One region of the Streptomyces sp. NPDC041122 genome, then DNA from elsewhere that is predicted to be linked to it. Evidence: predicted binding sites of a transcription regulator. Region 1 holds the regulator's gene; the other holds the start of a gene.
What was found. The regulator HrcA, encoded in region 1, represses chaperone genes, less so after heat shock. The targets are predictions, from matches to a motif close to TTNGCACTCNGNNNNNCNGAGTGCNAA.

Region 1 (3,406 bases):
ACCGGTGGTCAGCTCCTCGACCACGAGGCCGGCGTCCGCCGCCACCTCCGGTACGGGCTTCGGCTTCTTCCAAGGCGGCGTGAGATCGGCGGAGTACTGGCGCATTCTGCCGACGATAGGAAGAGTCGCGGCCGTCCGGGTCACGACACGCCGAAGCGCCCCGCCAGCGTGTCGCGCTGCTCACGGACAAAAGCCGCATCCACCGCGGCGCCGTGCCCCGGCACGTACACCGCGTCCTCGCCGCCGAGGTCGAGGAGGCGCTCCAGCGCCGCCGGCCAGTGCCGGGGCGCCGCGTCCGGGCCCGCCTGCGGTTCGCCCGACTCCTCGACGAGGTCCCCGCAGAAGACCACCTCGCGCCCGCCGTCGGTGCCCGGCACCAGGACCGCCAGGTCGTGGGCGGTGTGCCCGGGACCGACGTTCGCGAGCAGCACCTGGGCGCCGCCCAGGTCGAGCGTCCACTCCCCGCACACCAGGTGGTGCGGGCGGACCAGGAGGTCGGCCGCCTCGGCCGCCGCCTCCGCGTCGAGACCGTGCCGCACCGCGTCCGCGCGCAGCTCCTCGCGCCGCTCGGTGAGGACCGTCTCGACGCCCACCGCCCCGTACACCTGCACACCCGCGAAGGCCGCGGCCCCGAGCACGTGGTCGAAGTGCGGGTGGGTGAGTGCGAGATGGGTCACCCGGCGGGTGCCGCCGAGGACGCGGCGGGCAGCGGTGCGCAGGGCCGCGCCCTCGGCCAGGCTCGAACCCGCCTCGATCATGAGCGCCGCGTCGTCGCCGACGACCAGCCCCACCGTGCAGTCCCAGACGGGCAGACGGCGCCGCCCCACCCGCGGCGCCAGCTCTTCCCAGCCCGCCGCTTCCCATGCCGGCCTCACGTCCATACGGTGACGCTATCCGCACCGGCCGTCTCCGGCAGGACACCAGGGGGCCGCCCTTGCCGGGGCCGTACCCCACGCCCGTACACTGACCCTTTGGAAGGCTGGCACTCACCCGCGGGGAGTGCCAGGCGGGGGCTCGGGGGACACCGGAGCCCCGTCGTGGACCGTGGACGACGCAGACAGCTGGAGGTGTGCGCGATGCTCAATGAACGCAGGCTCGAAGTGCTGCGCGCCATCGTCCACGACTATGTCGGGACGGAGGAGCCCGTCGGCTCCAAGGCGCTCACCGAGCGGCACCGTCTGGGGGTCTCGCCGGCCACCGTCCGCAACGACATGGCGGCGCTGGAGGAGGAGGGGTTCATCGCCCAGCCGCACACCAGCGCCGGGCGGATCCCGACGGACAAGGGCTACCGACTGTTCGTCGACAAGCTCGCCGGTGTGAAGCCGATGACCGCGCCCGAGCGGCGGGCCATCCAGAACTTCCTCGACGGCGCCGTCGACCTCGACGACGTGGTGGGACGCACGGTGCGGCTGCTCGCGCAGCTGACGCGGCAGGTCGCCGTGGTGCAGTACCCCTCGCTCACGCGGTCGACGGTGCGGCACGTGGAGTTGCTCTCGCTGGCGCCCGCGCGGCTGATGCTCGTACTGATCACGGACACCGGCCGGGTCGAGCAGCGGATGATCGACTGCCCGGCGCCGTTCGGCGAGAGTGCGCTCGCGGATCTGCGGGCCCGGCTCAACAGCCGGGTCGCCGGCCGCCGCTTCACGGACGTGCCGCAGCTCGTGCAGGATCTGCCCGAGGCCTTCGAGACCGAGGACCGCGGCACCGTGTCGACGGTCCTCGCCACCCTCCTCGAAACGCTCGTGGAGGAGACGGAGGAGCGGTTGATGATCGGCGGAACCGCCAATCTCACCCGCTTCGGACATGACTTTCCCCTCACCATCCGGCCCGTGCTGGAGGCACTGGAGGAGCAGGTCGTGCTCCTCAAGTTGCTTGGTGAGGTACAGGATTCGGGTATGGCCGTACGGATCGGTCACGAGAACGCCCATGAGGGACTCAGCTCCACGTCCGTGGTCTCGGTCGGCTACGGTTCGGGCAGCGAGGCAGTCGCCAAACTCGGCGTGGTCGGACCGACCCGCATGGACTATCCGGGAACGATGGGAGCAGTACGCGCAGTGGCACGTTACGTCGGACAGATCCTGGCGGAGTCGTAAGTGGCCACGGACTACTACGCCGTACTCGGCGTGCGCCGCGACGCTTCCCAGGACGAAATCAAGAAGGCCTTCCGCAGGCTGGCGCGTGAGCTTCACCCGGACGTGAATCCGGACCCGAAGACTCAGGAGCGCTTCAAGGAGATCAACGCCGCGTACGAGGTGTTGTCGGACCCGCAGAAGAAGCAGGTCTACGACCTCGGCGGCGACCCGCTGTCCCAGGCGGGCGGCGGCGGTGGCGCGGGCGGTTTCGGGGCCGGTGGCTTCGGAAACTTCTCGGACATCATGGACGCGTTCTTCGGTACGGCGTCGCAGCGCGGGCCGCGCTCGCGCACGCGCCGCGGCCAGGACGCCATGATCCGCCTGGAGATCGACCTCGACGAGGCGGCCTTCGGCACCACCAAGGACATCCAGGTCGACACGGCCGTGGTCTGTACGACCTGCAGCGGTGAGGGTGCCGCGCCGGGGACGTCCGCCCAGACGTGTGACATGTGCCGCGGTCGCGGTGAGGTGTCGCAGGTCACGCGGTCCTTCCTCGGCCAGGTCATGACCTCGCGGCCCTGCCCGCAGTGCCAGGGCTTCGGCACGGTCGTGCCCACCCCGTGCCCCGAGTGCGCCGGCGACGGCCGCATCCGGTCGCGGCGGACGCTCACCGTGAAGATCCCGGCCGGTGTCGACAACGGCACCCGGATCCAGCTCGCGGGCGAGGGCGAGGTCGGCCCCGGCGGCGGCCCCGCCGGCGACCTGTACGTGGAGATCCACGAGCTGCCGCACGAGGTCTTCCAGCGGCGCGGCGACGATCTGCACTGCACGGTGACCATCCCGATGACGGCGGCGGCGCTCGGCACGAAGGTGCCGTTGAAGACGCTCGACGGCATGGAGGAGATCGACATCCGGCCGGGCACGCAGTCCGGTCAGTCGGTCCCGCTGCACGGCCGCGGCATCACGCACCTGCGCGGTGGCGGTCGCGGTGACCTCATCGTGCACGTCGAGGTCCTCACGCCGACCAAGCTCGACCCCGAGCAGGAGCGGCTGCTGCGGGAGCTCGCGCAGGCGCGGGGTGAGGAGCGGCCCACCGGGCAGTTCCAGCCGGGGCAGCAGGGGCTGTTCTCGCGCCTCAAGGACGCGTTCAACGGGCGGTAGCGCCTTGGACGGTGGCCTCGGCCCCCGGCGACGGTTCGCTCCGTTGCCGGGGGCTTCGTCGTCGTCCGCGGGTGGTGGGGGCTGGTCGCGCAGTTCCCCGCGCCCCTGAACGGGCCGCTGCGCGACCAACCCGGTACGGCCCGCACCCACCGGCGGGGGGCAGGGGGCAGACG
Region 2 (3,406 bases), on a different contig from region 1:
GATGGACGGCGCGCCCGGCGGCACCCTGGAGGGCTTCGGCATCCTCGCCGACGAGCTGAACAAGATTCCCGCGCTCATCGGCCTCGGCTCCGAGGCGGACATCCGCGAGCACTGCTTCGTGCCGACGGTCAGCGCCATCGCGCTGCGCGACATCGACACCCACGAGAAGCTGTACGGGCCGGTCACGGCCTCGGCCGACGAGGACAGCGAGCTGGACGAGTTCCTCTGCGCCTCGCGGAACGAGGGCCACACCCTGGTGACCGAGGAGCTCTGCACCTGGATCATGGACCGCCTGCCGTAGTCCTGCCCCGGCCGAACGCCCGAGGGCGGCACCCCTTCCTGAGAAGGAGTGCCGCCCTCGGTTCGCGTGAAGCGATGAACCAGTGATCAGCCGGAGCCGATCAGAAGTCCATGTCACCGCCCGGCATGCCGCCGCCGGCCGGGGCGGCGCCCGCCTTCTCCGGCTTGTCGGCGATGACGGCCTCGGTGGTGAGGAACAGCGCGGCGATGGAGGCGGCGTTCTGCAGGGCAGAGCGCGTCACCTTCGCCGGGTCGAGGATGCCCTCGGCGATCATGTCGACGTACTCACCGGTCGCGGCGTTCAGGCCGTGGCCGACGGTCAGGTTGCGCACCTTCTCGACGACGACGCCACCCTCGAGACCACCGTTGACGGCGATCTGCTTGAGCGGGGCCTCCAGGGCGAGCTTCACGGCGTTGGCGCCGGTCGCCTCGTCACCCTGCAGGTCCAGCTTCTCGAAGACCGAGGCGGCCTGCAGCAGGGCCACGCCACCGCCGGCGACGATGCCCTCTTCGACGGCCGCCTTCGCGTTGCGGACGGCGTCCTCGATGCGGTGCTTGCGCTCCTTGAGCTCGACCTCGGTCGCGGCACCGGCCTTGATGACGGCCACGCCGCCCGCGAGCTTCGCCAGGCGCTCCTGGAGCTTCTCGCGGTCGTAGTCGGAGTCGCTGTTCTCGATCTCGGCGCGGATCTGGTTGACGCGGCCCTGGACCTGGTCGCTGTCACCGGAGCCGTCGACGATGGTCGTCTCGTCCTTGGTGATGACGACCTTGCGGGCGCGGCCGAGCAGGTCGAGACCGGCGTTCTCCAGCTTGAGGCCGACCTCCTCGGAGATGACGGTGCCACCGGTGAGGATGGCGATGTCGCCGAGCATGGCCTTGCGGCGGTCACCGAAGCCCGGGGCCTTGACGGCGACGGACTTGAAGGTGCCACGGATCTTGTTGACGACCAGGGTCGACAGGGCCTCGCCCTCGACGTCCTCGGCGATGATCAGCAGCGGCTTGCCGGACTGCATGACCTTCTCGAGGAGCGGAAGGAGGTCCTTCACGTTCGAGATCTTCGAGTTGACGATCAGGATGTACGGGTCGTCGAGCGACGCCTCCATACGCTCCATGTCGGTGGCGAAGTACGCCGAGATGTAGCCCTTGTCGAAGCGCATGCCCTCGGTGAGCTCGAGCTCCAGACCGAAGGTCTGCGACTCCTCGACGGTGATGACGCCTTCCTTGCCGACCTTGTCCATCGCCTCGGCGATGAGCTCGCCGATCTGGGTGTCGGCGGCGGAGATGGAGGCGGTCGAAGCGATCTGCTCCTTGGTCTCCACGTCCTTGGCCTGCTCGAGCAGGGCGCCGGAGACGGCCTCGACGGCCTTCTCGATGCCGCGCTTGAGGGCCATCGGGTTGGCACCGGCGGCCACGTTGCGCAGACCCTCGCGCACCAGGGCCTGGGCCAGGACGGTCGCGGTCGTCGTGCCGTCACCGGCGACGTCGTCCGTCTTCTTCGCGACCTCCTTGACCAGCTCGGCGCCGATCTTCTCGTACGGGTCCTCGAGCTCGATCTCCTTGGCGATGGAGACACCATCGTTGGTGATCGTGGGGGCGCCCCACTTCTTCTCGAGGACGACGTTGCGACCCTTGGGGCCCAGGGTCACCTTGACGGCGTCGGCGAGCTGGTTCATGCCGCGCTCGAGGCCGCGCCGTGCCTCCTCGTCGAACGCGATGATCTTGGCCATGTGAAGTGGTCCTCCCGGACGGGGTGGAAAAGCAAACGGACCGTGCTGGTGCCCGCGACGGACGGCCTGCAGCCCTTGTGGTTCCTTGCCCCACCCGGCCTGCGGGCCTCACCGACCCGATCCAAGTTCTGTCACTCTCACTCGGAGAGTGCTAAGCCCAATGATTAGCACTCGACCCCTGCGAGTGCAAGCGCCTCTCGAGGATCTCGGACAGGTCCGGGCGCCCGGCGCGCGGACCCCGCGCACACGAGGGGCCCGTACCCCTGACGGGATACGAGCCCCTCGCGATGCTTGCTTCGGTGGTCGATCGCGCCGAGCTAGACGGCGAGCTTGACCATGTCCGCCTGCGGACCCTTCTGGCCCTGCGAGATCTCGAATTCGACTCGCTGACCTTCTTCAAGGGTGCGGTACCCGTCCATCTGGATCGCGCTGTAGTGGACGAAAACATCCGCACCACCGTCGACCGCGATGAAGCCGTACCCCTTCTCCGCGTTGAACCACTTGACGGTGCCCTGAGCCATGCCTAACTCCCCTATTACTGGCCCTTGCACAGGACCGCACTTCGCGGACCCGGGTCAGACCTCACCCCCCACTGATTGGGGGTGTGCGCCGGAACGCGTCGACCGCCGCTGAATGTATCTGTCCAACTGCCGTCTGCAACAGGTCAATCGGACGAGAATTCTGGGCACGCGCGATCGGTAATATGCGGAGAATTTGCCGGAATTCAGGGCAAGTCGGGCCGGGCAAAAGCCACATGGGGCTCAAATGGGCGGCGCGCATTGGCTGCTTCTTGTCGACTCCGGGTCGACTTCGTATATGCGCTCGGCACAAACGGCGAAGCACACTTCCCAACTGTACCGCGCTCAACCATGCAGAATTGCCCCCTCCGTTTCTCACCGGAGAGGGCAATTCGACTTCTGCAGGGTTCTTGCGGAAAGCGATCAGCCGCCGGCGACGGCCGGAATGATCGAGACGCCCGCACCGTCGGGAGTGGCGGTCTCCAGGCCCTGCTCGAACCGGACGTCGTCGTCGTTGACGTACACGTTCACGAACCGGCGCAGCTTGCCCTGGTCGTCCAGGACGCGGGCGGCGATGCCGGTGTGGTTCTTCTCCAGGTCGGCGATGACCTCACCCAGGTTCGCCCCCTCGGCGGCGACCTCGGCCTTGCCGCCGGTGTAGGTGCGGAGAATGGTGGGGATCCGGACGTTGACGCTCATGGGTTTCACCTCAGGGGATACGGGCCCCGTCAGGGGCGCGGGGAACTGCGCGGCCAGCCACATCCGGCCCGCAGGGAAAGGAGAAGGTCAGCCGGCCAGACCCGCGGAGCGAAACGCCTCAAGGCTCGGCTTGATCGTGGCGGTCGCCTGAGACCTCTCGGC

Region 2: groL (chaperonin GroEL) is a predicted target of HrcA. The motif match lies at 2,156-2,182, and genes of this name have one in related genera.

The regions. Positions count from the first base shown of each region.
Region 1 is NZ_JBVIYQ010000001.1:462,146-465,551, reverse strand. Features, by position in the region: gene ACZ6B8_RS02050 (DUF3097 domain-containing protein) at 1-105, opposite strand, end outside; gene ACZ6B8_RS02045 (MBL fold metallo-hydrolase) at 141-881, opposite strand; gene hrcA (heat-inducible transcriptional repressor HrcA) at 1,077-2,093, shown strand; gene dnaJ (molecular chaperone DnaJ) at 2,094-3,233, shown strand.
Region 2 is NZ_JBVIYQ010000013.1:151,056-154,461, reverse strand. Features, by position in the region: gene ACZ6B8_RS36795 (esterase/lipase family protein) at 1-301, shown strand, start outside; gene groL (chaperonin GroEL) at 402-2,027, opposite strand; gene ACZ6B8_RS36785 (cold-shock protein) at 2,345-2,548, opposite strand; gene ACZ6B8_RS36780 (MoaD/ThiS family protein) at 2,969-3,244, opposite strand; gene thrC (threonine synthase) at 3,332-3,406, opposite strand, start outside.